DNA from 4 places in the Pantoea brenneri genome. Region 2 is predicted to be linked to each of the others. Evidence: riboswitches for the same ligand, from Rfam matches in the RefSeq annotation. Region 2 holds a riboswitch; each other region holds the start of a gene.
The links. Region 2 has a riboswitch for thiamine pyrophosphate ahead of thiB (thiamine ABC transporter substrate binding subunit). Riboswitches for the same ligand answer to the same signal wherever they lie in the genome.
Positions count from the first base shown of each region.

Region 1: another riboswitch for thiamine pyrophosphate. It lies ahead of thiM (hydroxyethylthiazole kinase); the one in region 2 lies ahead of thiB (thiamine ABC transporter substrate binding subunit).
Region 3: another riboswitch for thiamine pyrophosphate. It lies ahead of thiC (phosphomethylpyrimidine synthase ThiC); the one in region 2 lies ahead of thiB (thiamine ABC transporter substrate binding subunit).
Region 4: another riboswitch for thiamine pyrophosphate. It lies ahead of AABB92_RS12100 (FAD-dependent oxidoreductase); the one in region 2 lies ahead of thiB (thiamine ABC transporter substrate binding subunit).

Region 1 is NZ_JBCGBG010000001.1:472,428-480,403, forward strand. Features, by position in the region: gene AABB92_RS02110 (chaperonin) at 32-838, shown strand; gene AABB92_RS02115 (hypothetical protein) at 881-1,237, opposite strand; gene AABB92_RS02120 (hypothetical protein) at 1,248-2,027, opposite strand; gene AABB92_RS02125 (helix-turn-helix domain-containing protein) at 2,027-2,290, opposite strand; gene AABB92_RS02130 (XRE family transcriptional regulator) at 2,393-3,007, shown strand; gene AABB92_RS02135 (hypothetical protein) at 3,538-4,014, opposite strand; gene AABB92_RS02140 (hypothetical protein) at 4,815-5,033, opposite strand; TPP riboswitch at 5,378-5,473, shown strand; gene thiM (hydroxyethylthiazole kinase) at 5,508-6,305, shown strand; gene thiD (bifunctional hydroxymethylpyrimidine kinase/phosphomethylpyrimidine kinase) at 6,292-7,092, shown strand; gene AABB92_RS02155 (GntR family transcriptional regulator) at 7,144-7,830, opposite strand; gene AABB92_RS02160 (mannitol dehydrogenase family protein) at 7,931-7,976, opposite strand, start outside.
Region 2 is NZ_JBCGBG010000003.1:412,911-420,886, forward strand. Features, by position in the region: gene polB (DNA polymerase II) at 1-1,905, opposite strand, end outside; gene AABB92_RS15445 (DedA family protein) at 2,077-2,841, shown strand; gene thiQ (thiamine ABC transporter ATP-binding protein ThiQ) at 2,849-3,550, opposite strand; gene thiP (thiamine/thiamine pyrophosphate ABC transporter permease ThiP) at 3,534-5,144, opposite strand; gene thiB (thiamine ABC transporter substrate binding subunit) at 5,120-6,106, opposite strand; TPP riboswitch at 6,152-6,254, opposite strand; gene sgrR (HTH-type transcriptional regulator SgrR) at 6,290-7,951, opposite strand.
Region 3 is NZ_JBCGBG010000013.1:6,713-14,688, forward strand. Features, by position in the region: gene hemE (uroporphyrinogen decarboxylase) at 1-313, opposite strand, end outside; gene nudC (NAD(+) diphosphatase) at 354-1,124, opposite strand; gene AABB92_RS23135 (Rsd/AlgQ family anti-sigma factor) at 1,214-1,720, shown strand; TPP riboswitch at 1,874-1,974, shown strand; gene thiC (phosphomethylpyrimidine synthase ThiC) at 2,061-3,983, shown strand; gene thiE (thiamine phosphate synthase) at 3,986-4,618, shown strand; gene AABB92_RS23150 (aminotransferase-like domain-containing protein) at 4,806-6,275, opposite strand; gene AABB92_RS23155 (DUF1127 domain-containing protein) at 6,450-6,638, shown strand; gene rpoC (DNA-directed RNA polymerase subunit beta') at 6,689-7,976, opposite strand, start outside.
Region 4 is NZ_JBCGBG010000002.1:273,038-281,013, reverse strand. Features, by position in the region: gene AABB92_RS12130 (M20 metallopeptidase family protein) at 265-1,452, shown strand; gene AABB92_RS12125 (ABC transporter substrate-binding protein) at 1,471-2,319, shown strand; gene AABB92_RS12120 (ABC transporter permease) at 2,326-3,051, shown strand; gene AABB92_RS12115 (ABC transporter permease) at 3,061-3,747, shown strand; gene AABB92_RS12110 (ATP-binding cassette domain-containing protein) at 3,744-4,523, shown strand; TPP riboswitch at 4,930-5,049, shown strand; gene AABB92_RS12100 (FAD-dependent oxidoreductase) at 5,190-6,128, shown strand; gene thiS (sulfur carrier protein ThiS) at 6,118-6,315, shown strand; gene AABB92_RS12090 (thiazole synthase) at 6,318-7,076, shown strand; gene AABB92_RS12085 (HesA/MoeB/ThiF family protein) at 7,086-7,976, shown strand, end outside.

The DNA of each region.
Region 1 (7,976 bases), on a different contig from region 2:
ATTAGTCAAGATTGCTATTCCGAGGTTTCTTATGGGTAAAATTTCCGAACGTTTGAGACATGCAAGAATGAGTGAGGGGTATTGCGTCATTTGCGGTTCATATGGTCTATTAAGTAAGGATCATGTTCCACCTCGTTGTGCAACGACTATTCAACCAATGTTTCAGAAAACAGTGTCTGAACATTATTCCTCTGATGAAATAAAACCAATAAATGCCCACGCCGGAGCGACATTTAAAACCATATGCAAGAATTGTAATGGCAACATACTTGGGAGTTTGGATCGTGAGATCAAACTTCCCATCGAGAACTTCATAAGTTTAATTAGGCAATATTTAGCTGGTGTTCATTTTTACGGAAACATTATCTCGACGCCTTTGAATGCAGAACCTTTTTTGCGTGCAATGGTGGGTCATCTACTCGCAGCAACATCCGTACAATTATGCAAAAATGCTCTTATTGATAGTGAATATTACACACCATTAAGAAGATTTGTTTTAGGGGAAAATAAAAAAATAGAAGATACTCATGATTTCTATTATTGGTTTTATCCTAACAGAACACAGATAACTGCTCAGCAAACTTCGTTTTTTAACAACGGTCATCTATGCCACTGTAGCTGTATGCACTTCTTCCCTATGGCTTTTTTAATTACTTTTAAAGATGAAGGGACATATCCGGCACATGCATCTAAGTTAAAAATTAATGACGAAAATTTATATTTCAATATGACGCAAGGAAATTTGGACTATGTCGCATTTCCATTCACAACCCTTAAAGCGAATCAAATGTTGCTGATGACAGACAGTTTCACTTCAGCAAGTTACCCTCAGAAATAAAGTCCCAAAAGGCCGCTTACGCGACCTTTTTTAACACAGCAATCATTGAGAGCGATCAAGTACCATGTACGCTGGCTCGCACATGCTGCCGCGTTCCTGTAACCAGTAGTAATCAAGATCGGCTACACGCACATTCAACCCCGAATCTACACGGTTTATCTGTAAGCGTAGCCCTACAGTGTCCTTGTAAGATAGACCGGATTTAACATTGTATTTGTACTTAACCCCACTTTCTTCTTCAAATGATTTGAGATAAGGAGTGATTTGTTTCTGAATTTCTTTTAGACAAACAACTTCGTTATTAAATTCAAATGGTTTCTCTATTTTTCCGTCAGGTACTGCTGCTTTAGAAGACATCGAGCAACATAATAAGAGTACTGCAATTGAATATTTCTTCACTTATCTTTCCTTATTGAAGATTAGTACTTAATACTTCACCAGTATCAGCGTTGTATGTGCAGGAGTACTCAATATTTTTGAACGCACCGAAACCGTTTTGAGCCTGTGCCCGATGCCCGTAAAGAGTCACTAATCTCCTGCTTCTATCGTGCCAGCTAAGAGATGAAAATTTTGGTTCTGTAAATCCATCAGTCCATTTAAATTCGTACTTAGCTGAATCCTCGACAGCTTTTGCACACATATAATCCCCACGTTCATGTTTCGAGATATAGCACTCTGGATTATCAAGTTGTAGGCATTCAGCTTCTTCATCTTTTGCTTTTTGTTCCTTCTCTACTGCAAGTGATGCCTCATGAGCGGCCTTTTCTTCCGTATTAGCTTTCTGTTCAGCTAAGTACTTTGCGTAATCTGTAGGGTTTTTAATGTTATTCTCGCGAGCGGTAGCAAATTCTTTGCCGTCTTCAAAGCCGAGTTTTTGTGCTCTGGCTTCGTCACTTGACGATCTGGCAGTACTTGCCACGAAAGCAAGTACAATGATTAGTACCGGCACCGTATAATTATTAACGAATTTATAGGGTAAGTACTTAGATCTCAGCGTTCCAAATGCCAGCACAGCCCATCCAATAGCGATAAGAGCAGCCCCAAGCTGGCTGGCTCCCGCGACGAAAAGCATCAGTACCGACCAGAAACCAACACCAGTAGCGAAAAAATCACCAAATTTCTCTATTGCTGCAAGCAATAAACAAACGCCCCAAATTGAGTAAATACCAACCTTTATAACCTTTTGCACTAATTTTCCCCTTTTCTATACCGCTCAGGCCATATAACGTTTACAGCTACTCCTATATAAGCGGCAATAATTCCCTCACCTTTAGGCCAATTTCGCTCAAGAGCGTTATAAAGTGTTCTTTCATGTAATCCGTTGTCTCTCGAAAGCTGTGCCAATGTTCCTCCTCGTTTCCTGATAGCCGCCAAAATATCCGCTCTGTGCCAGTTCTCAGTACTGGCATTTTGCTCCTTTATCTGCGATTCTGATTGATTATGAATACTCATAATGACCACTCGTTACTAACATTGAGAACATGATTGATCATTAAAAGGAATTCGTCAAATAAAAATAAGGAACAAAGTTCCTTTTAATGTGGTGGGTTGTGCATGTCTGGCAAAAAAGAAAGCGTTGAACAGTTCAGTGAAAGGCTAAAATCAATAGTACCTTCTGGTACAGGACGAGATTTCGCCAAAAAAGCAGGCATAGGGTACAGTACTGTACATAACTATCTTCAGGCTGTTTCAAGCCCAACTTTAGAAAATCTTATTCTACTGGCTAAGGCAGGAAACGTGTCGGTTGAATGGCTGGCGACGGGAAAAGAGTTTTCAAAAACGACAAGCACAGACCAAGTCGAAAAACTGCTAAAAATTCCTTTTATTGATGGCAAAGATTTCCTTTTACTGGACTCGAATGCTTTCCCCGATTTGCGGGATAAAAGGGCAAACCTTGCAGCCCTTCGCGTTAAGACTGATGTAATGGAGCCAACATTCATGGTAGGTAGCGTCTTGCTTATAAACCAGAACCAAAAGCAGCTACGGGATGGTAAAGTGGCAGCACTCCACAAAGAAGGAAACTACCTGTACAAACGAGTCCAAGTGGTGCCAGATGGATACAATTTAAGCAGTGATAACATCAAATACAGTGCGATGACCGTCAATCAGGATTCACTATCTTCCTTTGATGTGCTGGGAGAAGTAATGGTAGTACTTAATCAACTGTAATTTAACGCTCTCAGTGCATTTCTGAGGCGTTTTCTGACAGATTAGATACGTGATTACTGTTTTTAGCTACTTCCACTTCAGGGGCTTCCTGTGCGTTTTGTCCTCAGCACCATCATGAAAGGGGATTAATCGGATCGGGGTCGCTTCGCTCGGGCCAGTACTGACAAGGCACGTCGTACTTACCAATTCACTTTAGGTATTTCACTTGCTGTACTAACACCAATCGAGCAAAGCGAGAAGTAACGCCTTGCGTCTTTTCGAGTACCGCGAGAAAATCGCAACGTTACGATCTAATATTTGGTTTTTAAGAGGCTGACGAGCGAAGCGAAGTTAGTCTCTTCAGAGGCTGAATATCAGTAAGACACTATTCTTTGAATTAACGGAGTATCGGTTAATATTAATATAAGGTCGCAAGATAGTGAAAGGTACATTATACCGTAATAAAATCAATGAATTAGCGTGTTTACATGGTGTTTTTTGGTCGTATCTGTACTCATCTTGCGAAGTAAGGCTATAATTCTGCGAAGCAATTATTTCGCAGAATCATCAATCATATTCTGAAGTATTGCAATAATTTCCTGTGCTGATGACCCGTTATCATATATCTTATCAATTTCGTACTTATCGACTGGCGTTAAGTAATAGTGTCCATCCTGAGCTGCCTTAAACAGTCTTACGCCTTTCTTATGTGCTGTGACCAATGCTACAGATAACTGTTTAATGATTGTAAGAAACTTACGGACAGTATTAATAGTTGGTAGTGAATCCTCTTTGTACTTAGCTGAATAGTAATCTAACGAGTACTTAATAGTGTCTGTATTCACTTCATAAATATTAAAAAGTACATAATATACCTTCTTGTGTGGATATCCTTTCTTACCAGAACACTTAGTAATAATCTCATTAACAATTTTTTTTCCATTTAATGTAAGATCATTGTAACTACTAAAGTTACCAGCTATATTTTTAAATTCAGCATTGTTAAAATTTTGTTTTTTGCCTGCCATAAAAAATCCTGTTATAACCACCAAGTCTAATATAATTATGTTTTTTATTAATTAGCGGATATGATTAAATAAGTTTATAATGTATGTCTTGTTCCTTTATTACCATCAGCTATTTCTTTTGCATTCTTAACTTGCAATTCATTAGTTGATGGCATTAATGCCATTTTCAAAAGTATTATAACCGAAAGATTCTGGTGCTTTTTTATTACAGTTTAAATATTGCCATCCCAGCTTGAATGTCATCTTTCAGTAATTGATATGCTGTTTGCTATTGTTAACGCTATATTGTATTATCAGACAGCATACTTAATATAGGATAGAATCATTAATCGTTTCTAATATTTTTTCCATTAGCACACTTATTAATTATATCACATAAAATATATGTTCTTCCTGAACCATACTCAGCAGATACACACTTAAATTTGGTAAAATAAATGTAGGGTTAATTATTTACACGCTCCATATTGATAAATTTAGAAAGGCCGATTCATGCGAGTGAGTCGGCTTTTTTTTGGGGGGAGAGATTAGTTGTTTCGCCGAGGGCTGTGTAAATGCTTAAATTTTATTTTTTGATACCAATTTTTGTATTTCGTGAGTTTGTTATTTCTTAGCTTCTCTATGTATCCTTTTGGTAATCGCACTTTTAATATGTTACATATTCGTGCTGAGGTCATATCGCTACATAGAATGTTTTCATACTGATCAAAAGTCAGTGATATTTCTGATGCAATTGTTTTTTTACGTACTGATTTATTCAGCGTCTTTCTATTGGTGCGTATTTCCCTTTTTTTCAATTTTTATTCTCCATTATTTTTTCTTTTGCTAAGATATTGTTGCATCCATTTTGTTGCAACAATACTCATATCTGGTGGGGAATTGTTGAAATACATCATTTCATCATATTCTTCTTCCAGGCTTTTTAGATTAGATAATATTTCAATTTCTGAATTCTCTTTTACTTTCATTTTAATGCCTACGTGTATAAAATTTGGCTTCCAGATTTTAGTATAGGTCATAAAAAAACCTTGTTTCATGAGAAAATATCAGTTAATTATTGTCTCTACAGATTATTTCTGTTGAAGGTAATTACATAGCGGTAAGTAATTAATAAAGTAGGGCATCTACTTCATTTTCTAAACATGATTCAAAACTTCATTTGGCGATAATAATGATTAATTCTGTCCATAGATTCTATCTATAACCGTTTTATATGGATGAAGAAGAATCAAGCTTTTTGCTTTCCTGTGGGGTACAAAATGGGGTACAGACTGGGGTACAATGCTCAGTAGTGAGATTCGTAAAAACAACCGTAGACAAAAAGCAAACTCACATAACTCACTAATTAATAAAGAAATGTAATCAACATGACTCGGGGTGCCCTTCCACGTGAAGGCTGAGAAAAACCCGCTGACCTGAACTGGATAATGCCAGCGTAGGGAAGTCTGATGCCTGACCGCATTCGCCTTCTTATTCGCCGGTTGGGAGCTATGATGACAGATCAATCTCAACACCTTTCTGCTGCGCAATTCGCGCCCATTCTGCACCGTTTCCGCCGTCAGTCACCGCTGGTGCACTGCATGACTAACGACGTGGTACAAAACTTCACCGCCAATGTTCTGTTGTCGCTCAACGCTTCACCGGCGATGGTGATTGATGCGGAGGAAGCCGCGCAGTTCAGCGGCTTTGCCGATGCCTTACTGATTAACGTCGGGACGCTGACCGCTGAGCGCCAGCAGGCGATGCAGGCGGCGGTCACGGCCGCCAGGCAGGCGGGAACGCCCTGGACACTGGACCCGGTGGCGGTCGGAGCGCTGACGCTGCGCACCACCTTCTGCCAGCGGCTGCTGAGCCAGCAGCCAGCGGTGATCCGCGGTAACGCCTCAGAGATCCTGGCGCTGGCGCAACAGGCCAGCGGCGGACGCGGAGTGGATAGCCTGCATCAGGCGGATGCAGCGCTGGAGGCCGCCCGGCAGCTGGCTCGCGACTATCAGACGCTGGTGATTGTGACCGGCGAAGTAGATTACGCCACCGACGGTCAGCGCACCTTTGCCATTCGCGGCGGCAGCCCGTTAATGACGCGGGTGGTCGGTACCGGCTGTGCGCTGTCGGCGGTGGTGGCTGGCTTCAGCAGTCTGAGCGGCGATCGGCTGCTCAACGTCGCCAGTGCCTGTCAGGTGATGGCGCGGGCCGGTGAACAGGCGGCGGCAAGCTCAGCCGGCCCCGGCAGTTTTGCCACGGCGTTTCTTGATGCGCTCTGGACGCTGGAGGTGGACCATGAAACGCATTAATGCACTGACCATCGCCGGGACCGATCCCAGCGGCGGGGCAGGGATCCAGGCCGATCTGAAAACCTTTTCCGCGCTGGGCGCGTATGGCACCAGCGTGATCACCGCGCTGGTGGCGCAAAATACCCATGGCGTCCAGTCGGTCTACCGAATCGATGCTGACTTTGTGGCCGCCCAGCTTGATTCGGTGCTGGACGATGTGCGTATCGACAGCGCGAAAATTGGCATGTTGTCGGAAACCGCCATCGTCGGGCAGGTTGCGGCACGGCTGAGACGTAGCGCAATTCCTTTCGTGGTGCTGGATACGGTGATGGTGGCGAAAAGCGGCGATCCGCTGTTATCCGCCGATGCGATTGCCAGCGTCCGCGAACTGCTGTTACCACAGGTGTCGCTGATTACGCCGAATCTGCCGGAAGCAGCAGCGTTGCTGGGGTGCGCGGTGGCGGAGAGCGAAGCGCAGATGCGGGCGCAGGGCGAGGCGTTGCTGGCGGCGGGATGTCAGGCGGTATTGATCAAGGGCGGTCACCTGACGGCTGATAACAGCCCGGACTGGCTGATCACCCCTTCGGGCCAGCAGCGGTTCAGCACGCCGCGGGTTAATACCCGTCATACTCACGGCACCGGCTGCACGCTGTCAGCGGCGCTGGCGGCTTTGCGTCCGCGTCACGCCGACTGGGCTGATACGATCACCGAAGCGAAAGCCTGGCTGCAGCAGGCGTTGTTACAGGCGGATTCACTGGAGGTCGGTACGGGAATCGGGCCGGTGCACCATTTTCATCAGTGGTGGTAGCGGTGGATGTGCCATCCCGCGCTGAGGCGGCGGGACGGCACCGTTGCCGGGTCAGGGTGCTTCAAACCATGCGCTGTTGCGCTCGGCAATAGGGGTAATTGAGAAAATCATCTCCTGCAAATGACGGCGCATCGCGGCTTCGGCGGCGTCTGCGTCGTGATGTTTCAACGCTGCAAAAATCTCCTCATGCTGCTGAATCAGGCTTTCCGGCGGTGAAACCTCACTCAGGGTCAGAAAACGAACCCGGTCCATCGCCGCTTTAATGTTCTCGACGGTTTCCCACGCCAGCTTGCAATCAATACTTTCGGCAATCAGCCGGTGAAACTCATCATCCAGGCTGAGAAACGCCTGGCTGTCATGCCGCTCAGCCGCCATGCGTTGCAGCTGCAGGTTGTGTTCCAGCATCATCAGCGCCGGGTCGCCAATCTCCAGCGCCGCACGGCGCACCACTGAGACTTCCACCGCTTCACGGATGAAGCGGCCGTCCGCCACCCGTTTGGCGGAAATTTTACGCACAAAGGTGCCGCGTTGCGGCAATACCTGTACCAGTCCGGCTTCGGCCAGCTTGATGAACGCTTCGCGCACTGGCTGGCGTGAGACGTTAAAACGCGCAGAGACCTCTTTTTCCGACAGCAGCGAACCCGGCTGAATCACACAGGTCACGATATCTTTGCGCAAAAACCGGTAAATCTGCTGATTCACCGGTTCGCTGGTGGTAATGGTATAGGCGATCGACATGCAGCAATATCCATATTACGGCTGGCTGGTGCCAGCCCGAAGGGAAAGGGTCAGTCTAATCAGCACGCTGCGTCTGCGCCAGTGCTTTGTCATCATCGCATCAGGCGCGGGTCATGTACTGCTGCACCGTCGCACGCGCACCCTGG
Region 2 (7,976 bases):
CTTAAACACCATACGTTCGCCCGCCGCTTCACGGATCAGTCCGGCATAGCGTTTTTTACTGCCCTGTTCGGCGCCACGGATGGTGGGCATCAGGAAACGGCAGAAGTGATTTTCATACTCCAGCTCCAGTGCGCTGGTCAGCCCCTGAGTCTGCTGCAGATGGTCACGCCACCAGGCGTTTACTTTTTGCGTCAGCTGCTGACCAATCGCGGCGGCGTCCTGCTCGCTGTGGGCGGATTTCAGCCAGACGAAGGTCGAGTCAGTATCGCCGTAAATCACATCGTAGCCTTCTTCCTCAATCAGCGTGCGGGTCTGCTGCATAATGGCATGGCCACGCAGGGTAATCGAAGAGGCGAGCCGTGGATCGAAAAAGCGGCAGGCGCTGGTGCCGAGCACGCCATAAAAGGCGTTCATGATAATCTTCAGCGCCTGCGACAGCGGCTGGTTGCCCTGCTGTTTGGCGGCTTCGCGGCCCAGCCAGATCTGCTCAACGATGGCGGGCAGGCAGTGGGTATGACGGGAAAAGCGCGCTTCGCGAAAGCCGGCCACCGAATCAGCATCGTCAGGATGCGCCAGCCCTTCCACCAGGCCAACCGGATCGATCAGAAAGGTACGGATAATCGACGGATAGAGGCTTTTGTAATCCAGCACCAGCACCGAGTCGTAGAGTCCCGGACGCGAATCCATCACGTAACCGCCGGGACTGGCTTCCGGGGCCACATCGCCGAGGTTCGGCGCGACAAATCCGCTGCGGTGCATCCGCGGAATATAGAGATGGCTGAATGCCGCGACGGAGCCGCCGTGACGATCGACCGCCAGGCCATTCACCGCCGCACGCTCCAGCAGAAACGGCATAATCGCCGTTTTGTGGAAAATCCGGGTGACCAGCTCGCAGTCTTTCAGGTTATAGCGCGCCAGAGCCGGTTTATCATTGGCGAAGCGCCAGTTGATCTCATCCATGCGCTGCCACGGGTTATCGATCGCCTTGCCTTCTCCCAACAGTTGCTGCGACACCGATTCCAGACTGAATGACGGGAAATCCCAGAAGGCGGATTTCAGCGCATCGATGCCGTCAATGATCAGCCGGCCGCTGAGTTGGGCGAAAAATATGCCGGGCTTAAAGCCGTGCTCACGCCACTCCAGCGTCGTCTGCTGACGGCCCAGACGCAGCGGAATAGCGTAGCGATCGGCATGTTTCTGCAATACCCGCAGATCAAACTGCACCACGTTCCAGCCAATGATCACATCGGGGTCGTGCTGCGCGAACCACTGGTTCAGCGCCTCAAGCAGCTGCGGCCGCGTCTCCAGATAGATCAGCTCAAAATCGAGCGCGCTGGCATCGCCGTTGGGCGGACCCAGCATATAGACCTGGCGCTGGCCGCAACCCTCCAGCCCGATGCAGTAAAGCTCGCCATGTTGGGTGGTTTCAATGTCCAGCGAAACCCACTTGAGCGGCGGCCGATAATCGGGATGCGGTTTCAGCCGGGCATTTACCACGCTGTCGCCCTGCGGCTCGCCGTCAAACCAGACCGGCGCGGTAATAAAGCGCTCCATCAGGTAGCGCTCGGGCGGGCGGATATCGGCTTCATAGATCGGGATGCCCTGTTCGCGCAGCAGCTTTTCGATGCGTTGCAGCTGGCGATTCTGCCGGCAGTAGATCCCGGCTACCGGGCGCTGGCGGAAATCTTTCAGTTCAAGCGGCTGGATGCGCAGCTGACGCTCATCTTTCAGCAGCTCACTGACCTGAGACTGAAACTCACGCGGAATAAACGCGACCGACTCCTGAGCCGGCAGCACCACGCGCTGGGCACCCTGATCGGTGGCGAGCCAGAGAACAATTTCACTGCCTTGCGGGGTGTCGCGCCAGTGGCGGGTAAGCAGAAAACCTGCGCGGGGCCTATTCACATCGTCTCCAGACTCAGGATTTTTGAACGGTGATAAAACCCGCTCAGTATAACATGGATATTTATACAGTTCCCGCGGTTGGCTTTTGTCAATATTGTCCTACAATTCTTGCCTTGACGCTGTGCGGCTGGCTCAGGACAATCCAGCCTTCTGCTTTTTCTAAGGAAGTTTATGGAAGCCTGGGTTCAACACCTGTTTACGCAGTCGCTGGAGTGGGCGCTGTTTGCGGTTGCGCTGGTCACTTTTCTGGAATCTCTGGCGCTGGTCGGGCTGTTGCTGCCGGGAACCGTGCTGATGGCGAGTCTGGGCGCGCTGGTCGGGAGCGGACAAATTGGTCTCTATCCGGCCTGGGCGGCCGGGTTTGCCGGTTGCCTGATTGGCGACTGGGTCTCTTACGGTATCGGCTGGAAATTTCAGGGACCGCTGCATCGCTGGAAGTATCTGCAAAAGTACAAAGGGCTGCTGGATAAAACCGAACATGCGCTGCATCAGCACAGTATGTTTACCATTCTGGTCGGACGCTTTGTCGGCCCGACGCGCCCGCTGATCCCACTGGCGGCCGGTATGCTGGAATTGCCGGTACGTAAATTCCTGCCGCCGAATCTGATTGGCTGCCTGCTGTGGCCACCGCTCTATCTGCTGCCCGGCATTCTGGCTGGTGTGGCAGTCGATGTGCCCGAGGCGGCGCAGGGCGGTAACTTTAAGTGGCTGCTGCTGACGGCAGCGATAGTGGTGTGGCTGGGCGGCTGGTTAGGCTGGCGCTGGTGGCGCAGCGGCAAGAGTCAGGATTGGGCGACCGCCTGGCTGCCGCCGGAACGACTGCGCTGGCTGGGACCGCTGGGGCTGGTGATCGCCATCGCCGCCCTGGTCGGCATTCAGTTCCATCCGATGATGCCGATTTTCCGTCATCTGCTGTGGCAGGTCTTTTTCGAATAATCACCGGTTAGCGGCGCGGGATGCCCAGGACATCAGCCTCCCGCGTCTCGCCCGACAGCAACTGTCGGGTCTCGCCGTCCCAGTAAACCCGTCCATCAACAATTACCACGCTGCGCGGCGCGATCTGTTGCGCATCTTCCAGACTGTGCGACACCATCAGCAGCGTGATGCTGCGGGCTTCGCACACCGAGCGCACCAGCTGCAGCATTTCGCTGCGCAGCGCCGGATCCAGCGCCGAAAAGGGCTCATCCAGCAGCAGCACCGGGCGATCGCGCAGCAGACAGCGTGCCAACGCCACCCGCTGACGCTGGCCCCCCGACAATTCGCCCGGCAGTCGCGCCAGCAGATCGCCTAATCCCACCTGTTCGGCTAGCGCAGCAAGCTGCTGGCGCTGCTCCGCGTTGAGCTTCAATCCCGGGTGCAAGCCCAGCGCCATGTTCTGCTGCACGCTGAGGTGCGGAAACAGATTGTTCTCCTGAAACAGCATCGATACCGGCCGTCTGGCTGGCACGCTGTGGCTATGATCCTGACCATCAATCATCAGCGTGCCCTGGCGGATCGGCAGAAAACCGGCGATCAGGCTGAGTAGCGTACTTTTTCCGGCACCGCTTGGCCCGAGGATCGCCAGCCGCTCGCCACGTTCGGCGTGCAGGCTGAAGCGCATCGGCAGATGCTGATAAAGGTAAGTAAGGTTATTCAGTGTCAGCATGGCGGCCCGGTAATTTTTCCATCAGGGTGAACAGCAACAAACAGAGCAGCAGCAGCAGCAGGGCGGTCACTGCACCGTCGGCACCGCGATAGGCACCGATCTGTTGATAAAGGTAGAACGGCAGGGTGCGGAAGTCGGCATTGCCAAACAGCGCCACCACGCCAAAATCACCGATCGACAGCACGCAGGCAAACGCCAGCGCCTGTGCCAGCGGACGTTTCAGCGCACGCAGTTCTATCAACCGCAGCCGGTTCCAGCCGTGGATATCCAGTGAATCGCATAGCCTGCCGTAGCGCTCGGCGACGTCACGCATCGGGTTTTCCAGCACTTTCAGCGCATAGGGAATGGCGATCAGCGCATTAGTGAAGATCACCAGCCCGTCTGCCGACGCCGGCAGGCCAACGGTGGCGTTAAACAGCAGAAAGAAGCCGGTCGCCAGCACGATGCCGGGCATCGCCAGAATTAGCATGCCGCTGGTGTCGATCAGCTGTGCGGCGAGCGGGCGCTGACGCAGACGCAATTCGCGACTGCTCCACAGCAGCATCAGCGTCAGTATCACGCACAGCAGGCCGGCACCGACCGCGATGCGCAATGAGGTCAGGGTCGCCTGCCACAACGCTGGCTGGGCCAGTGCGCCGCGCAGTCCGCCGTGCAAGCCATCCACCACTACCGCCGCCAGCGGCGGCAGCAGCAGCAGTAACGCCAGCAGAATCAGCAACCCATCCGTTAGCCGGGCCAGACGCGAATCCTGCGGATCGCGCCAGCCGTGCAGCTGGCTGGTGCCGGCGGGTATCGCTTTACTGAATCGCTGGCTGAGCAGCACCAGCGTCAGGCAACAGCTGAGCTGAATCAGCGCCAGCAATGCGGCGCGACCGGGATCGTAGTCGTAGCTGAGTGCCTGAAAGATCGCCAGTTCAATGGTGGTGGCCTGGGGGCCGCCGCCCAGCGACAGCACGGTGGCGAAGCTGGCGAAGCAGAGCATAAAGATGAGCGCGCCGGTCGGCAGCAGCTGACGACGCAACCACGGCCATTCCAGCAGGCGAAAGTGGTGCCAGCCGCGCAGATCAAGCTGTGCGGCCAGCTGACGCTGCTCCGCCGGTATGCTCTCCAGCGCCTGTAGCATCAGGCGCGTAGCTAGCGGCAGGTTAAAAAAGACATGCGCCAGCAAAATGCCCTGCAATCCATAGGGCGAGAAGTGATAGTCGATGCCCAACCACTGACACAACTGTGCCAGCCAGCCGACGCGGCCATAAACCGTCAGCAGGCCGAACACCGCCACCAGCACCGGCAGCACCAGCGTCATGGCGCACAGACGCAGCAACAGCTGACGGCCGGGAAAGCGGCGGCGATAGAGGGCGCGCGCCAGCGGCACCGCAGGCAGCAGCGACAGCAGGGCGGAGAGCAGCGCCTGACCAAAGGAGAACGCCACAACGTGTTGCAGGTACTCATCCAGCAGCACGCTACGCCAGTCGGTGACCGGCGCGGCATTCCACAGTGAGATAAAGGCGAACAGCGCCACGCTGATTAACAGCAGCGTGGCGAGCGAACCGGGGATCAGCCAGCGCGGCATTAGCGGCTGACGGCGCGTTGCCACTGACTAATCCAGCCAGAGCGCTGGCTGGCTACCTCTTCCGGCGAATAGTGCAGCGCGGTGGCGGGCACCTGCAGCGTGGCGAAGCCAGCAGGCAGGGTGGTATCGATCACCGGATACATCCAGTTGCCGGTCGGGATGGTGTTCTGGAACGCCGGCGAGACCATAAACTGCATGAACTGCTGCGCCAGTTTCGGCTGTTTACTGCTGGCTAACTGCGCAGCAACCTCGACCTGCAGATAGTGGCCTTCGGCAAACGGTGCGGCGGCGTAGTTCTCTTTTTTCTCTTCGATAATGTGATAGGCCGGCGAGGTGGTATAGCTCAGCACCAGATCGCCTTCGCCTTTCAGGAACAGACCGTAGGCTTCACTCCAGCCCTTGGTTACCGTCACGGTTTTCTGCGCCAGCTTTTGCCATGCCTGCGGGGCCCGATCGCCATAGACTTTCTGCATCCACAGCAGCAGACCTAATCCCGGGGTACTGGTACGCGGATCTTCATAGATGACCCGCCATTTTTCCGGGCTCTCTACCAGCTCTTTCAGGCTTTTCGGCGGATTTTTCAGGCGGGTTTTGTCATAGACGAAGGCGAAATAGCCATAATCAAACGGAACAAAGGTGCTGTCGTGCCAGCCGCCCGGCAGCGTCAGCTGCGCGGTATCGACCTTGCTGGCGGCAAACAGACCGGTTTTTTGCGCCGCCTGCACCAGATTGTTATCCAGTCCCAGCACCACATCCGCTTTGCTGTTTTTGCCTTCCATTCGCACGCGATTCAGCAGCGACACGCCATCTTCCAGCGTGACAAATTTCAGTTCGCAATCGCACTGGGCTTCAAAGGCTTTTTTGACCGCCGGACCGGGGCCCCAGTCAGCGGAGAAGGAGTCGTAGGTGTAAACCGTCAGAACCGGTTTGGCAGCCAGTACCGGGGTGGAAAGTAACAGCAGCAGTGGCAGAACTTTGTTAAACACTTTGCGCTCCTTCAGGAGAATAGGGGATGAGTCGCAAAGGATCTGAGCAGCAGGTCTCTCAAATCCCTACGTCGGTATTAACCGAATCAGGTTCGACGGGTCTCTCTCAGCCGTTTGCGGTCAGCAGGCGGCACCCCGTTGAGAACGTCACATTCTAGTCATTTCAGCGTCAGCGCGAAAGCGTTACAGCGCGGGCGGCGCAAACCAGGCAGATTTAAAATCGAACCAGCCGAGGGTATTCATCCGCACGCCGCGCATGCTGCGCTGACCTTCAAGCAGCAGCCAGTGATGGAACAGCGGATGCAGACCGGCCTCTTCCACTAACCGCTTGCTCCATTCGGCCAGCGGCAGCGTTTTTTCACGCCAGCGGGCGGCATCAGCGTGCCAGTCGATCGGCAGGCAGTGATGCAGCAGCGGGACCTCATACAGCTGGGCGAACAGCGACCAGGCCAATGGCAGTGTGAAGTTCACGCTGCCGAGCCAGATGTCGCTGTCGGCGTCGCCCTGATGCCAGCATTCGTAACTGACCTCGCGCGTCTCCAGCGTGACGCCGTGCTGCGCCAGCAGCGGACGTAACGCATTAGCGATCCCTTCGTGCTCAACGTGCTGGCTGTACCAGGTGAGCGTCAGATGAGTCAGGCCGGGCGGCTTTTCGACCGGGGCCAGATCGCGGCGGTGATGCCAGCGCGGCAACAGACCATACGCCGGAAACCAGTAGCGCTGATAGCCGACGCCGGCGTGGTTGAGCAGGGCGATAGGATTAAACAGATAGCTGACCCAGCGCCGTATCGCCTCGTCACGGCCTTTTTCCGAACGCTGATCGAACAACAAATAGTAGCAGCCTTCTTCCAGCCGGCTCTCTTCCTGGATCTCATCCGCGCCGTCGCCCTGCAGGCGCACGCCCGCGTAGACCAGCTCATCGCTGATATCCGGCAATACCCAGATAGAGACGTCATCAATCAGCGCGCGAAAGCCAAAGTAATCATCAAAGGCTTCTATCTTCAGCTGACTTTCCTGATTACGGATCACGCTGTAAGGACCGGTGCCGATCGGCTGGCGGGCAAAGTCAGGCTGCGTGGGCCATTCGCGTGGCAGGATCATCGCGCTGACGCTGGCCAGCAACCAGGGTAACCAGTCGTCGGGCTGGCTTAAGGTGATATCCAGCGTCCACGGAGCGGGCGAGTCGAGCTGTTGAATATGGGAAAACAGCGGCTGCTGACGCTGACGTTCCAGCGTGGCGATAACATCGGCCATCTCCAGTTCGCGGCCATGATGAAAGCGAATCGCCGGACGCAGAAAGAAGCGCCAGTGGAGCGGGGAAGTCTGCTGCCAGTGGTGGGCAATATCGGCCTCAATTTCCCCGTTTTCCTCATTTATGCGCGTCAGGCCATTAAAAATCTGACGGGCAATATGGGTTTCGGAGCGGCGCAGGGCGGAGCCCGGCAGCAGATTCAGCAGCGGGCGGTAGTAAAGCACCCGCAGAATGTGTTTTCCCTGACGGAAACTGCGGCCAAGGTGAGCACCAATCATCTGCCTGACCTGATTCTTATCGCCGACCAGCTGCACCAGCTGATCGATGCGATCCTGATCCAGCAGATCCTCAGCGCGCTGCTGCTGTAGCGCCAGTCCGGTGTAGCAGAAGGTGAGTTGTGAGCGCTTACCGCGTCCGGCTTCGGCCTGCCAGATTAACCAGCCAGCCGCCTGCATCCGGTTGAGTAAGTTGCGCATATGACGGCGTGAACAGTGTAGCAGGTCAGCCAGTTCACTCAGGGTGATCTCCTGCGTCTGACCCTGGCAGCTTTGCCACAGGCGTATGAACTGCTGCTTCAGGCGAGATGAGGACATAAAAGGGGAACTCCCGGTGAAAAGC
Region 3 (7,976 bases), on a different contig from region 2:
AGGTAATCGGATGCGAAAAGCGCGGACCTTCGCCGGTTTCGAAATAGAGGCCCAGGCCCATCGCATCAGGGATAGTCAGGATGTCACTGAAGAGGATTGCAGCATCCAGCGGATAGCGGCGCAGCGGCTGCAGCGTCACCTCACAGGCCAGCTCAGCATTTTTACACAGCGACATAAAGTCACCCGCTTCGGCGCGCGTCGCTTTGTATTCTGGTAAATAACGTCCGGCCTGGCGCATCATCCACACTGGCGTTACATCTACTGGCTGACGTAACAGGGCACGCAAATAACGATCGTTCTTCAGTTCACTCATTTCATTACTCTCTCAATTTCAGGCGTGTAGTGTAGCACTTTCACGCTTCGGCGCGGCACAGGGCGACGGTATCTTCAATCAGGCGGCGCGCCACGGTGCCCGGTGGCGGCAGCAAGGGCAAGGCATCAAAACGAAACCAGGCCGCATCCAGCAGCTCTTTGCCGTCATGTTGCAGATCGCCACTATCATATTCCGCCATAAACGCCGTCATCAGCGATTGCGGGAATGGCCACGGCTGGGAGGTGACGTAGCGGACATTTTTGACGCGGATATTACTCTCCTCCATCACTTCACGTGCCACCGCCTGTTCCAGCGTCTCGCCGACTTCGACAAAGCCAGCCAGTACGGTATAGACGTTATTACGATGACGGGCGTGATTCGCCAGCAGGATCTCATCGCCACGCCGGATCGCCACGATAATGCAGGGCGCAATCTGCGGATAATAGCGCTCGCGGCAATGACTGCACAGGCAGGCAAACTCATGTTTGCTGTGGTGCATTTCGTGACCACAGTAGCCACACCAGCGATGGGAACGGTAGAACTCCGCCAGCTGCACGCCGCGTCCCGCCAGCTGAAACAGCCCCACATCCAGATCGATCAGTTGCCGTACCGAGAACATGCTCTCTGCACGTAGCTCGCAAATCAGCCAGACTTTTTCCCCCTGCCACTCGCCAATCTGTCGGGCTTTGGTACCCGTCAGACCGAAATTTTCGGCGCTTCCGTGGGGTAAATCACCTTGCGGCAACCAAAGTTTCTGCTCGTGGCTGACAATCCACCATCCAGCGTCTACGCTTGAGATTTCGCATTGCATTTATTTCGTCATCCTTAGCGTCAACTCGCACGCTGAAGTCCTGATGTTAAGTGTGTAGATGAACAACTATAACTCACATGGAGTTAGATATGCTTAACCAGTTAGACGTCCTGGCCGAACGCGTAGGTGGCAGTAACGAACTGGTCGATTCGTGGCTGGAAGCCCGTCGCCAGCTGTTAGTAACCTATTACCATCTGGTCGGACTTAAACCGAATAAAGAAGCCCTGACCCGCCTTGATGAGCAGGCGCTGGATAACTTTTGTCATGGCCTGGTCGATTATCTTTCCGCCGGTCACTTTAGTATTTATGAACGCATCATCAGTGAGATGAGTGGTGACAGCCCGATGATCGCGGCGGCCCAAATCTATCCCCCGCTGGAAGCCAACACTGAGCGCCTGATGCAGTTGTATGATGGCCATCTGCAGCAGGCGATCGATGATGATAACTGCATGACGTTCCAGCAGGCGCTATCTGAAGTCGGTGAAGTGCTGGAGGCGCGCTTTACGCTGGAAGACAAGCTGATCCAGCTGGCGTGGGATAACCATCTGGCACCACCGCCGGTGGCCAATGACAGCCAGATTGCTCGTCCGGCATAAGGTTAAACGCAGGTAAAGGGGTTGTGATTCAGTTGCAGCCCTTTTATGCTGAAGGGGTTCTGATGGCTGAGGCCAGAAGAACCCATTTTTTTCTGTTAGAACGTTAAGGTTTTTCGTCTTCAGCGGGCGCTCTGCCAGCCGCAGCGTAAAACCGCATTCTTGTCGGAGTGCCCAGTTGGGCTGAGACCGTTAATTCGGGATCCGCGGAACCTGATCAGGTTAGAACCTGCGAAGGGAACAAGAGTAAATATTGTCGGTACGCCAGTCTCTTGCACTGCCCGTGCTGTTACTCCTTCCGAACTCCGGACAAGCATCATTCCCACTCAACTGGAAGATTGCTATGTCTGACCCAAAAATGACCCGTCGTGAACAGCGTGCCCTGGCGCAGGAATTTATCGATTCACTGCAAGGCGGCAGCGCATTTCCCCGTTCTGAACGCATCTGGATTACCGGCAGTCGGGAGGATATTCGCGTACCGATGCGCGAAATCAGGCTCAGTCCGACCCCGGTCGGCGGCAGTAAAGATCAGCCACTTTATGAGCAGAATGAGGCGGTGCCGGTCTATGACACCGCCGGTGCCTATGGCGATCCCGCCGCGCAGATTGATCTGCATCGCGGGCTGACAAAGCTGCGGGCAGGTTGGATCGAAGAACGCAATGATAGCCAGCCACTGCCACAGCGCAGTTCAGACTATACCCAGCAGCGTCTGGCGGATGATAGCCTCGATCATCTGCGCTTTGACGCGCTGCCCACCCCGCGTCGCGCCCTTGCTGGCCGTTGCGTCACGCAGATGCATTACGCCCGTCAGGGCATCGTGACGCCGGAGATGGAGTTCATCGCCCTGCGGGAGAATATGGGCCGTGAGCGAATTCGCAGCGAGGTGTTACTGCAACAGCACCCGGGCCACAGTTTTGGCGCGCATTTGCCAGATAACATCACCCCGGAGTTTGTGCGTCAGGAAGTGGCGGCTGGCCGGGCGATTATTCCCGCCAACATTAACCATCCTGAATCGGAACCGATGATTATCGGGCGTAACTTCCTGGTCAAGGTGAATGCCAACATCGGCAATTCAGCGGTCAGCTCGTCGATTGAGGAGGAGGTAGAGAAACTGGTCTGGTCGACCCGCTGGGGCGCCGATACGGTGATGGATCTCTCTACTGGCCGTAATATTCATGAAACGCGCGAATGGATTTTGCGTAACAGCCCGGTGCCAATCGGCACAGTGCCGATTTATCAGGCGCTGGAGAAAGTGAACGGCGTGGCCGAAGCGCTCAACTGGGCAGTATTCCGCGATACGCTGCTGGAACAGGCTGAACAGGGAGTCGACTACTTCACCATTCATGCGGGCGTACTGCTGCGCTACGTGCCGATGACGGCAAAACGGCTGACCGGGATTGTCTCGCGCGGCGGATCGATCATGGCGAAATGGTGTCTGTCGCATCATCAGGAGAGCTTCCTCTATCAGCATTTCCGCGAAATCTGTGAAATCTGCGCGGCCTACGATGTCTCACTGTCGCTGGGCGATGGCTTGCGTCCAGGCTCGATTCAGGATGCTAACGATGAAGCGCAGTTCGCCGAACTGCGAACGCTGGGCGAGCTAACGCAGATCGCCTGGGAATATGATGTGCAGGTGATGATTGAAGGCCCCGGCCACGTCCCGATGCATATGATCCGCCGTAATATGACAGAGCAGCTCGATCGGTGTCACGAGGCCCCCTTCTATACGCTTGGTCCCCTCACCACCGACATTGCGCCCGGCTATGACCACATTACCTCCGGTATCGGCGCCGCAATGATTGGCTGGTTCGGCTGTGCGATGCTGTGTTATGTCACGCCCAAAGAACATCTTGGTCTGCCAGATAAGGAGGATGTGAAGCAGGGTCTGATCACTTATAAAATCGCCGCTCATGCCGCCGATCTCGCCAAAGGCCATCCGGGCGCGCAGATCCGGGATAACGCGATGTCAAAAGCGCGCTTTGAATTCCGCTGGGAAGATCAGTTCAATCTGGCACTCGATCCGCATACGGCGCGCGCGATGCATGACGAAACATTGCCTCAGGCGTCCGGCAAGGTGGCCCATTTCTGCTCAATGTGCGGCCCTAAATTCTGCTCAATGAAAATATCTCAGGAGGTACGGGATTTTGCCGCACGCCAGCAAGCCAGCGCGCAGCCGATTGAGGTTGGCATGGCACAGATGTCTGAACAATTTCGCAGCCGGGGTGGTGAGCTTTATCATCCGGCAGATGCCATGAAGGAGGAGTAACTATGTCCGCATTTCCTGCTACTGTGTCGCGTCTCGGCCTGTATCCGGTAGTCGATAGTGTTGAATGGATCGAACGCCTGTTAGATGCCGGCGTCCGTACCCTGCAACTGCGCATCAAAGATCAGTCGGACGAGGCGGCAGAAGCGGCCGTCGCCCAGGCCATTGCGCTGGGCAAAAGCTACGATGCGCGCCTGTTCATCAATGACTACTGGCGGCTGGCGATAAAGCATCAGGCCTACGGTGTCCATCTGGGTCAGGAGGATCTGGCGGTGGCGGACCTGGCACAAATCCGCCAGGCGGGATTACGACTCGGCATTTCAACCCATGATGATGCCGAACTGGATCGTGCGCTGGCCATTCAGCCCTCTTACATCGCGCTCGGGCATATTTTTCCGACCCGCACTAAACAGATGCCATCCGCGCCGCAGGGACTGGCAGAACTGCAGCGACATCTGACCCGCCTGACGCACATTCCGACCGTGGCGATTGGCGGTATCTCCGTTGCGCGGGCACCCGCGGTGCTGGCGACCGGCGTTGGCGGCATTGCGGTGGTAAGCGCCATCACCGAGGCAGAGGACTGGCATGAAGCGACGCGTACCCTGCTGGCGCTGGCTGAACCGGCGCAGCCAGCGTGAGTATTGTTGGGTAACAGCGCGCAAAAATAATCAAACTGCTGTAACGGCAGCGATAAATCAGGAATACCGCGCGCAGTTAGCCAATCAGTCACTGGCGCGGTGTCAGACAGCCGTTTAGTGTGGCCTTCGTCAGGTACGGTTACCTGACCAGGGCCAGTTCCCTCCTCTTTCTGGCCCTGCTTCTTTCCTACTTAGCCACCAGCAAATCGGGCGATAAGGCGGCAGGAAGATCATCATGCTGGCAGGCCTGCATCGCCCGCTCGACGGCTGCCCCTACCCGCGCCACCGCCTGTTCGGTTTGTTCAGTGATCGGCAAGCCGTAGTTTAAGCGCAGACAGTTACGGTATTTGCCCGAGGCGGAAAACAGTGAGCCGACGGCGATCTGAATTTTAGATTCACGCAGTTCGCGATTAAGACGAACGGCATCAAAGGGCTCCGGCAACTCAATCCACATCAGGAAACCGCCCTGCGGACGGGACACGCAAATCCCACAGGGGAAGTAATGACGCACCCAGCAGCTGAAGGTTTCATAGTTGCGATGATAGATCTGCCGCATCCGCCGCAGATGGGGTTGATAATGGCCCTGACGAATAAACTCCGACACAGCATGTTGCGGTTGCGTGGCGGTAGAGCCGGTAACAATGTACTTCATATGCAGGACGCGGTCCCGGTAGCGGCCCGGTGCCACCCAGCCAACCCGTAATCCGGGTGCCAGCGTTTTAGAAAACGAGCTGCAGAGCAGGACCCGGCCATCCAGATCTAACGCTTTGATGGTCGGCGGACGCGGATATTCCCAGGCAAGCTCACCATAGACATCGTCTTCAATCACCGCGGCGTCAAAGCGTTGCGCCAACGCCAGCAAGGCGCGTTTACGCGGTTCCGGCATAATGAAACCCAGCGGGTTATTGCAGTTCGGTACCACCACCACCGCTTTGATTGGCCACTGATCAAATGCCAGTTCCAGTGCTTCCAGACTGATGCCGGTCACCGCATCGGTGGGGATCTCAATGGCGCGAATGCCAAAGCCGCGCAGCGTCTGCATGATGCCGTGAAAGGAAGGTGACTCAACCGCGATGATATCGCCGGGCTCGCAGACCGCGCGTACTGCGACGGATAACGCTTCATGACAGCCGGTGGTGATCACAATGTCATCAGCGGTAAACTGACAGCCGCTATCGATCGCCAGACGCGCAATCTGTTGTCGCAGCGCGAGCACGCCATACAGGTTGTCATAATTAAGCAGCGCCGTTTCCTGCTTCTGGGCCTGACGGCTAAATGCTTTCCACAGCGGCTTTAGCGTCGGCTGGGTCAGATCGGGCATGCCGCTGCCAAGTTGCAGCACGTCATCTTCCAGACGGCTGTTGATCAACTCCAGTACCGCGTCCCACTGGGTGACTTCAACCGGCCGCTGCGCAGGCCGCGTCAGTGCGGGTATCGGCGGGGTCGCTTTCCGTGATGCCACAAAATAGCCCGAACGCGACTGCGGCGTGATCATCTGCTTCTCTTCCAGCAGGTGATAGGCCTGTTGTACCGTACTGATGCTCACGCCATGTTCGGCGCTCAGGCTGCGTACTGAAGGAAGACGCTCTCCGCTGCGGTATAAGCCCTGTTCAATGCGCTGCGCCAGTAGCGTAGCCAGATGTTCATATCGGGTCATCGTATCCCCTCGTTGCAATTTTCAAAGCCTGAACCAGTACAGTTAGTCACTATTATTACCATTCAGATCGCACTGACAGCAATCTGTATGTTAAATAAAAGTGATTTTTGGGTCTGTATCATACAGCGCTACTTTACGAAAATAGTCCTCAGGCAAAACAATGAGGGCAGCATGATGGGATACGATGAAAATCGCGCAGGCAAACCGTTTACCGGTACACCTTACACACTGGTGCGTTATCTGTGGCGCAGCTTCAGACGCTGGCAGTGCCGGCGTGAAACCCGCCTTATTCTGTCGAAACTCAGCGACAGCCAGCTAAAAGATATCGGCCTCAGTCGCAATGAATGGAACAAGCTGAACTGAAGACAAAAAAAACCCTGCCGAAGCAGGGTTTTTTATTACGCCAATGACGATTACTCGTCGTTGTTACCGCCGAGACCGGCGTTCAACAATTCGGCCAGGCTGGCTGAGGCTTCATCCGCAGTAACCTGCGGTGCTACCGGCACTTCACCTGCCGCTTTGCGGCGCATACGATCCTGATGGTAAGCGTAACCGGTACCGGCCGGGATCAGACGACCCACGATTACGTTCTCTTTCAGACCGCGCAGTTCGTCGCGCTTGCCTGCTACAGCAGCTTCGGTCAGGACACGAGTAGTCTCCTGGAACGATGCGGCAGAGATGAACGATTCGGTTGCCAGTGACGCTTTGGTGATACCCAGCAGGTCACGCATGAAAGTGGCACCAACTTTTCCGTTCGCTTCCAGATCGCGGTTAGCAATCTTGATGCGAGAGAATTCAGCCTGTTCACCTTCGAGGAAGTCTGCACTTCCTGCGCTCATGATGGTTGCTTTACGCAGCATCTGACGAACGATGACTTCGATGTGCTTATCGTTAATCTTAACGCCTTGCAGACGGTAAACTTCCTGCACTTCGTTAGTGATGTAACGGGTCACCGCATGCACGCCACGCAAGCGCAGGATGTCATGTGGAGACTCTGGGCCATCAGAAACCACGTCACCACGCTCAACACGTTCACCTTCGAACACGTTCAGCTGACGCCATTTCGGAATCATCTCTTCGTACGGCTCGCTGCCATCCAGCGGAGTAATCACCAGACGACGCTTACCTTTGGTCTCTTTACCGAACGAGATAATACCGCTGATCTCGGCCAGAATAGCCGGCTCTTTCGGACGACGCGCTTCGAACAGGTCAGCAACGCGTGGCAGACCACCGGTAATATCTTTGGTACCGCCAGATTCCTGCGGTACACGCGACAGCGTGTCACCGGCGCTGATTTTAACGCCATCTTCCAGCTGAACAATCGCTTTACCTGGCAGGAAGTACTGAGCCGGCATATCGGTGCCCGGAATCAGAACGTCGTTGCCGTTGGCATCCACAATTTTCAGCGCTGGACGCAGATCTTTACCGCCCGCAGTACGCTCGGCGCTGTCCAGAACTACCAGCGAGGAGAGACCGGTTAAGTCATCTGTCTGGCGGGTAATGGTCTGGCCATCAATCATGTCGGTGAAGCGAATGAAACCGCCCACTTCGGTGATAACCGGCATGGTGTGCGGATCCCAGTTTGCGACGGTTTCGCCCGCTGCAACCTGCTCACCATCACCTTTCGCCATGGTGGCACCGTAAGGAACTTTATAGCTCTCTTTGGTACGACCAAATTCGTCGATCATTTTTAGTTCAACG
Region 4 (7,976 bases), on a different contig from region 2:
ACTAAGCGACTTTCTGCTGCCGATAAGTAGTGAAAGTAATTTCATCTGGCGGATTATTAATATTATTGCTGATCCGCCCGCTTCTCATTCAATCTTCCTATGGTTATTCCTATCTCATTGATTTTAAACCGGCTGCGGCCGGCTTTTGCGCGTTGCTTTCTGCGCCATGCTGTGAATAAATAGTCGGTCGCAAATACCAGAAATCATGATCACATAAAAAAAGAGTCTGCATTACGATGCCGACCCAATATTGCCGGGGCTGCTATGAATCAGGATAAAGCACTGCTGGCCAGGGAAATAAAAGCCAGAACAGAACAACTGGAATCCCATTTAGTGGCGATTCGACGTGATATTCATGCCCACCCGGAATTAGGTTTCGATACGCTGCGTACCGCCAGCCTGGTGACGCAACAGTTGCAGGCGCTGGGGCTGACGCCAAAAACCGGTATCGGCCGCAGCGGCGTGATGGTGGATATCCAGGGCGCAGAGCCGGGTAAAACCCTGCTGCTGCGCGCTGATATGGATGCTTTACCGATCCATGAACAGACCGGACTGCCTTTTGCCAGCGTCTGGCCCGGCAAAATGCACGCCTGCGGACACGATATCCACACGGCCACCCTGCTTGGCGTGGCGGCGATCCTGCCACATTATCGTCAGCAGCTGAAAGGGACGGTGCGGTTGATTTTCCAGCCGGCCGAAGAGACGCCTGACAGCGGCGCGCAGGCGATGATCGCCGATGGTGCGGCAGAGGGCATCGACTGGGCAATCACCCTGCACAACAAGCCGGAACTGGCGGCTGGAGAAGTGGCGCTGACCCGTGGCGCCAGCACCGCCTCCAGTGACGAATTCGACGTGACGGTGCATGGCGTATCGACCCACGCCGCCCGTCCGCACATGGGCAGCGATCCGATTATCGCTACCGTGCATCTCATCAGTCAGCTACAAACCATCATTTCGCGTGAACGCGATCCGGCCCACTCCGCGGTGTTGACCATCGGTCATATTCAGGGCGGCACTACCCACAACATTATCCCCGACAGCTGCCTGTTTCAGGGCACCATCCGCACGAAATCGCCGGCGGTGCGTGCCGACATGGAAGCCGCGTTTAAGCGGATGTGCGAGGGCGTGGCGCTGGCCCAGAACGTGCGTGTGGAGGTCAATTTCCAGCGTGGCGTCCCGCCGTTGATGAATGACGATCGCCTGATTGATGCGCTGGAACCGATCCTGTCGCACCAGTTTGATAAGCCGATTATCGCGCAGCCCAGCGACAGTTTTGGCGCTGAAGATTTCTCGCTGTTTACCGAACGGGCTCCGGGTTGTCAGATCCACATTGGTTCTGCCACGCCGGGCCGTGACGATCACCTGCATAACTCCGACTATCAACCGGATGAACGCAGCATTGCCGCCGGGACGCAGGCGCTGAGCCGCCTTGCCATTGAGCTGCTCTCTTAATAATAAAATGAGGTTTCTATGATGATGCACAACCGTCTGTTTGCGGCTTCCCTGACCGTGGCGCTGCTGGCAACCTCCGTGGTCAGCCAGGCAAAAGATTTTGGCACCCTGAAATTCGCCACCGAGGCGGCTTATCCACCGTTTAACCAGACCACGCCGAGCGGCAAAATTGTCGGTTACGAGCCGGATATGGTGGCGGAGCTGGCTAAGCGCGCCGGTTTTAAATATGAAATCATCGCCCAGAAATGGTCAGGTATGATCCCGGGCCTGATTGACGGTAAATATGATGCGGTGATTGATGCGGTCACCGTCACGCCTAAGCGCGCCGAAGCGATCGACTTTACCCATCAGTACACCGTCAGCGTCTCCAGTTTTGTCACCTCTAAATCCTCGCCGCTGGCAACGCTGCCAGGCAGCGGCACGGTGGTTACCGCGGATGATGAAGCGGGCATGAAAAAAGCGATTGAGGATCTGAAAACCAGCTTTAAAGGTAAAACCATCGCGGTGCAGGTCGCCACCATTCAGGCCGATTTCCTGCAAAAATACCTTGGCGATGTGGCCACCATCCGCACCTATCAGGCTGGTCCGGAAACCTTCGCTGACCTGATGAATGGTCGGGTCGACGCGGTGATGGCCTCCCGAACTAACCTTAACGCCTTTGTGAAAAAACACGCTGAGGCGATCAGCAGCAGCGGCTACGGCTTCTCCGGCGGCGTACTGGGGGCGGGATCGGCTATTGGTCTGCGCAAAGGCAACAGTGAGCTGCAGCAGGCGCTGAATCAGGCGCTGGACTCAATGATCAAAGACGGCACGCTGAGCAAACTGTCAATTAAGTGGTTCGGCGAAGACGTCGCGCCCAAAGCGTAACCGCTGATGTTGATGAATATCGACTGGCAGATACTGGGCTTTGGCGACGAAGGATGGGGCGGGGTACTGCTGAGTGCCGCTGCCGTCACCGTCACGGTATCACTCTGTGCCTGGTTGCTGGGCGCGGTGCTCGGCAGCGTGCTGTGCTGGATGCAGATTGCCGGCTCGCGCTGGCAACAGCGGCTGGCGGCCAGCTACATCACCCTGTTTCGCGGCGTGCCTGAGCTGCTGGTGATCTACCTGTTCTATTTCGGTGGGCGACAGGTGGTCTCGACCGTCGGCACCGCGCTGGGTTTGCAGGGCCCGTTTGATGTGAACGGCTTTGTGGCCGGCGCGATTGCCATCGGGCTGATTTCCGGTGCCTATCAGAGCGGCGTGTTTCGCGGCGCGTTCTACGCCATCCCGAAGGGCACGCTGGAAGCGGCGACGGTCACCGGTATGGGGCGCTTAATGATGTTCCGCCGCATTATTGTGCCGCAGGCATTGCGCACCGCGCTGCCGGGAATGGGCAATCAGTGGCAATCGGTGATCAAAGAGTCGGCGCTGGTGTCGGTCACCGGACTGGTAGAAACCATGAATCAGGTATCAACTGCGGCTAACTCCACTCAGATGTCGTTTTTCTTCTACAGCGTCGGCGCGGTGATCTACCTGATCATCACCACCTGTTCTGACATGGTTTTCCGCTACGTGGAAAAATTTGCGATGCGCGGTCAACAACGCGTGAAGGCGTAAGGAGTCCACGTGGATATCACTTTTTTACAGCAAACCTTGCTGGCGCTGCTGAAAGGGTTGCCGCTGACGGTTAACCTCGCGCTGTTATCGCTGCTGGGCGGTGGCCTGCTGGCGCTGCTGCTCAATCTGCTGCGCATGACGCGGGTCGGCAGCCTGTTCTGTCGTTTCTATGTCTGGCTGTTTCGCGGTACGCCGCTGTTAATCCAGATTTACATGGTCTATTACGGACTCGGCAGCTTACCGGCAGTGCGCGAAAGCCTGTTCTGGCCGCTGCTACGCGATCCCTACTGGTGCGGCTTGCTGGCGCTGATCCTCAACGATGCCGCCTATACCTCTGAGATTCTGCGGGGCGGGCTGCGCGCCGTCAGTACGCAATCGCTGGAGGCGGCAAAAGTTTCCGGTATGGCATCACACAAAATCTTCACCCGCATTACCTTACCGATCGCCATTCGCCAGGCGTTACCGGCCTACAGCAACGAAATTATCTCGATGATTAAAGCCACCTCACTGGTCAGCACCATCAGCCTGATGGAGATGACCGGGATTGCCGATTCGATAGTCTCGTCGACTTTTCGGGCGCTGGAGGTGTTCCTCAGTGCCGCGGTGATTTACCTGATACTGACCATGCTGGTCAGCAAAGGCGTGTCGATGCTGGAACGTCGACTCTCACCTTACTACTTTGGAGCGCGCTCATGACGGCACCGACAATCATGCTGAGTCATCTCAGAAAGAGTTATGCGGGACATGAAGTGCTGCATGACATCAGCCTGACGGCGCAGGATGGCGATGTGATTTCGCTAATCGGTGCCAGCGGCTCCGGCAAAAGCACCCTGCTGCGCTGTATACCGTTCCTTGAAGTGCCGCAGGCGGGGGAAATTGCGGTCGGCGAGGTATCGGTTACGCTGGATAACGCCGACGAAAAACTGAACCGCGAGCAGCGTCGCCGTATCAAACTGATGCGGATGCAGCTCGGCTTTGTGTTCCAGAGTTTCAACCTGTGGCCGCACAAGACGGTGATGCAGAACATCATTGAAGCACCGATTCACGTGCAGAAACGCAGTCACAAAGAGGCGCTGGAAGAGGCTGAAGCGTTGCTGCATAAGGTGGGGTTGTATGCAAAGCGCGATGCCTGGCCATCGCAACTTTCCGGCGGTCAGCAGCAGCGCGTGGCGATTGCCCGGGCGCTGGCGCAGCAGCCGAAAGCGATTCTGTTTGATGAGCCGACTTCCGCGCTCGATCCCGAACTGGTGGGGGAAGTGCTGCGGGTGATCCGTAGCCTGGCGGAAGAGGGACGTACCATGATCATCGTGACCCATGAGATGGGCTTTGCGCGGGAAGTCTCCAACAAAGCGATTTTTCTGCATCAGGGCATGATTGAAGAGTCCGGCGCGCCGGAACAGGTATTCCTCGATCCCATCTCGCCGCGCTGTCGCGCCTTTGTGAACAGCCACTTTGAGCGTAATGCGGGTTAAGCCTGTGGGCCGCTGAAAGGAGCAGACATTGCGTCAGACCACTTTCAGCGGCCGCTCTGCGTTACTGCCGGCCATGACACACCGCACTGGACGCCACCGTTTCAGCTATTGATACTCCTTTCGGACCGCTCATCATTGGGCTGGTCACGCAATTTTGTTGCCTGAAGGAAAACACTCTCTTGTTTCCCGTTGAGAAACAGGCGTGATTAAAAGCCGGAAGCATAAGGGATTGCAGAGACTATACGAAAAAGGTGACACCAGCGGTCTGCAGGCAAAGGATATTGATCGGATCAGGCTGCGGCTGAGGGTGCTGGATAATGCCATGACAATTAATGAATTCAGCCATTTTCAGGACGGTTGATCATCGCCTCTTCACTTGACGAACCTGCCCGCTTAACTTAAAACTAGAACCCGTCAGGGGAGTCTCGCCAGAGAGACTGAGAGGCTAATAGCGCACTGCGCGGCTTAGCGACCCTTCGAACCTGACCCAGTTGATACTGGCGTAGGAAGACGGGCATCCGCTCTCTGCAGATGCTTGCCGCAAGGGCATCGCCATTCATGCTCTCGCCTTTTTCCCTTCTGGTATCCCGGGTCTTCGCGTAGTTACGACGAGGCCACTATGAACCATCCTATCCTGAATGACGCGACGCCCGCCCGGTGGGCAACATGAGCCGCTGGTCGGTACTCGGCAGCGGCGTGGCCGGGCTGTGTGTCGCCACGCTACTGGCAGAGCGGGGCGAAAAGGTTGAAGTGATTACCCGGTCCGACGTCCGTGCAGCCTCCCACTGGGCGGGCGGCATGCTGGCACCCTGGTGTGAAGCGGAAAGTGCGCCGCCGCAGGTGATTGAATGGGGCCAGCATTCGGCGGCCTGGTGGGCGAAACGCATTGAAGGCGTGACGCAGCACGGGACGCTGGTGGTGGCACCGCCGCGCGACAGTCGCGAGCTGACCCGCTTCGCCAGTCTGACCCATAATCATCAGTGGGTGGTTCCGGGCGAGGTCGAACCGGCGCTGGAAAATCGCTTTGCCCGTGGCCTGTTTTTTGCCGCCGAAGCCCACCTTGATCCGCGCCAGGCGCTGCGGCAACTGGCGCAACGTTTGCGCCAGGCAGATGTGCCGTTTCATCCCGGCGCACCCGGAGGTCAGATTATTGACTGCCGCGGCATCCACGCCGTCGCGGCGCAACCGGCGCTGCGTGCGGTGCGCGGCGAAATGCTGATCCTGCACGCGCCTGAACTGCATCTCTCCCGACCCCTCCGCCTGCTCCATCCGCGTTTTCCCTGTTATCTGGTACCGCGTGCCGACGGTATTTTCATGCTGGGCGCCACCATGGTTGAGAGCCACGACAGCAGCCCGATCAGCGCGCGCGCGATGATGGAACTGCTCAGCGCCGCCTGGTCTCTGCATCCGGCGCTGGCCGAGGCGCGCGTGCTGGAGAGCGGCACCGGGCTGCGACCGGCTTACCGCCATAATCTGCCGGAAGTGCGCTACGAAAACGGGGTCTTCTCGCTCAACGGACTCTATCGCCACGGTTTCCTGTTGGCACCGCTGATGGCGGAACAATTAATGCAGCAACTGACTCAGGAGGTGATTCATGCGGATTGAACTGAATGGACGTGTCATTGATACCACGGCGCGCACGCTGGACGAACTGTTGCAGGAGCAGCAGATCGATCCCGCCACGGTCGCGACGGCGCTCAACGGTGAATTTGTACCGCGCGCCCGCTATGCCAGCCAGTCGCTTGCGGCGGGTAACCAGATCGAAGTGCTGTCACCGATGCAGGGAGGATAACCATGTTTTATCAACACACCCCATCATCACGATTTTTGCTGGGCACGGCAGGCTATCCGTCGCCCGCGATCCTGCAACAGGCGATTGAGACCTCAGGCGCAGAGATTATTACGGTCAGTCTGCGGCGCGAGGGCAGCGCGGGCGGCGCTTTCCGTGAGCTGTTGCAACAGCTTAACACCCGCATTCTGCCTAATACCGCCGGTTGCCACACCGTGAAAGAGGCAGTAACCACCGCGCAGATGGCCCGCGAACTGTTCGGCACGCCGTGGATCAAGCTGGAGGTGATTGGTCACGCCGATACCCTGCAACCCGATCCGTTCGCCCTGGTTGAGGCGGCACGTATTCTCTGCGCTGACGGTTTCCAGGTCTTTCCCTACACCACCGAAGATCTGATTGTTGGCGAAAAACTGCTTGAGGCTGGCTGCGAAGTGCTGATGCCGTGGGGCGCGCCGATTGGCTCAGGGCAGGGGCTGCGTAATATCGAGGGACTGCGCAGTATGCGGGCCTGGTTCAACGATGTGCCGCTGATTATTGATGCCGGTATCGGCGCGCCTTCGCAGGCAGCGCAGGCGATGGAGATGGGCTTCGATGGCATTCTGCTGAATACCGCCGTGGCGAAGGCGCGCGATCCGGTGCGCATGGCCGCTGCGTTCGCAGCCGCCATTGATGCCGGTCACCAGGCGTTTCAGGCGGGTCTGATGGAGCAACGTGATATGGCCGCGGCATCAACCCCGATTTTTGGGCTGGCACAGTTCAGCTAAGGAGAGGTGATGGATCGTTATCAGCGACAAACCATACTGCCGGAGATCGGTGAGGTGGGGCAGCAACGCTTACGTGCGGCGCGGGTGCTGGTGGTCGGCGCGGGGGGACTCGGTTCAACCGTGCTGCCGTTGCTGGCCGGGGCGGGCGTGGGTTTTATCCGTCTCTACGATGGCGATCGGGTTGAGCTGCATAATCTGCACCGCCAGACTTTGTTCGGCATGGCGGATATTGGTGAGGCAAAAGTTTCAGCCGCCCGGCGCGCGCTGCTTCAGCGTAATCCTGACTGCGAGGTCGACGCCCGCCCGCAGGTGCTGAGTACCAGCCTGCTGCCGGACGCCCTCGACGCCATCGACCTGGTGATCGACGCGGCTGACAATTTCGCTATCACCTATCAGCTGTCGGACGCCTGTCTGCCGCGCGGTCTGCCGCTGGTCTGTGCGTCCGTACTGGGTCGCAAAGGCTACGTCGGCAGTTTTTGCGGCGGTGCGCCAGGCTATCGCGCACTGTTTCCGCAACTGCCGACCGCGGCGGGCAATTGCAACACGGCCGGGGTGATGGGACCAGCGGTGGCCACGCTGGGCGCGTTACAGGCGCAGATGGCGCTCAGCCTGTTGCTGAAACTGACGCCGTCACCGCTTGGCTGCATGATCCACTGTGATTTCATCAACTGGCACCTGCGACAGTTTCGTTTTGATGATGCGCCGGAACCGGAAAGTGCTGGCGTGCCGTTTATCGATCCGCCGATGCTGACCGCCGATGACTGTATCGTGGAATTGCGCAGCCGGGATGAAGCGCCGGTCAGCGTGGCAGAGCAGGTGCTGCGGATCCTGCCGCAGCAGATAGTGGACTGGCAGCCGCCGGCAGATAAACGCATCGTACTGGTGTGCGCCAGCGGAATG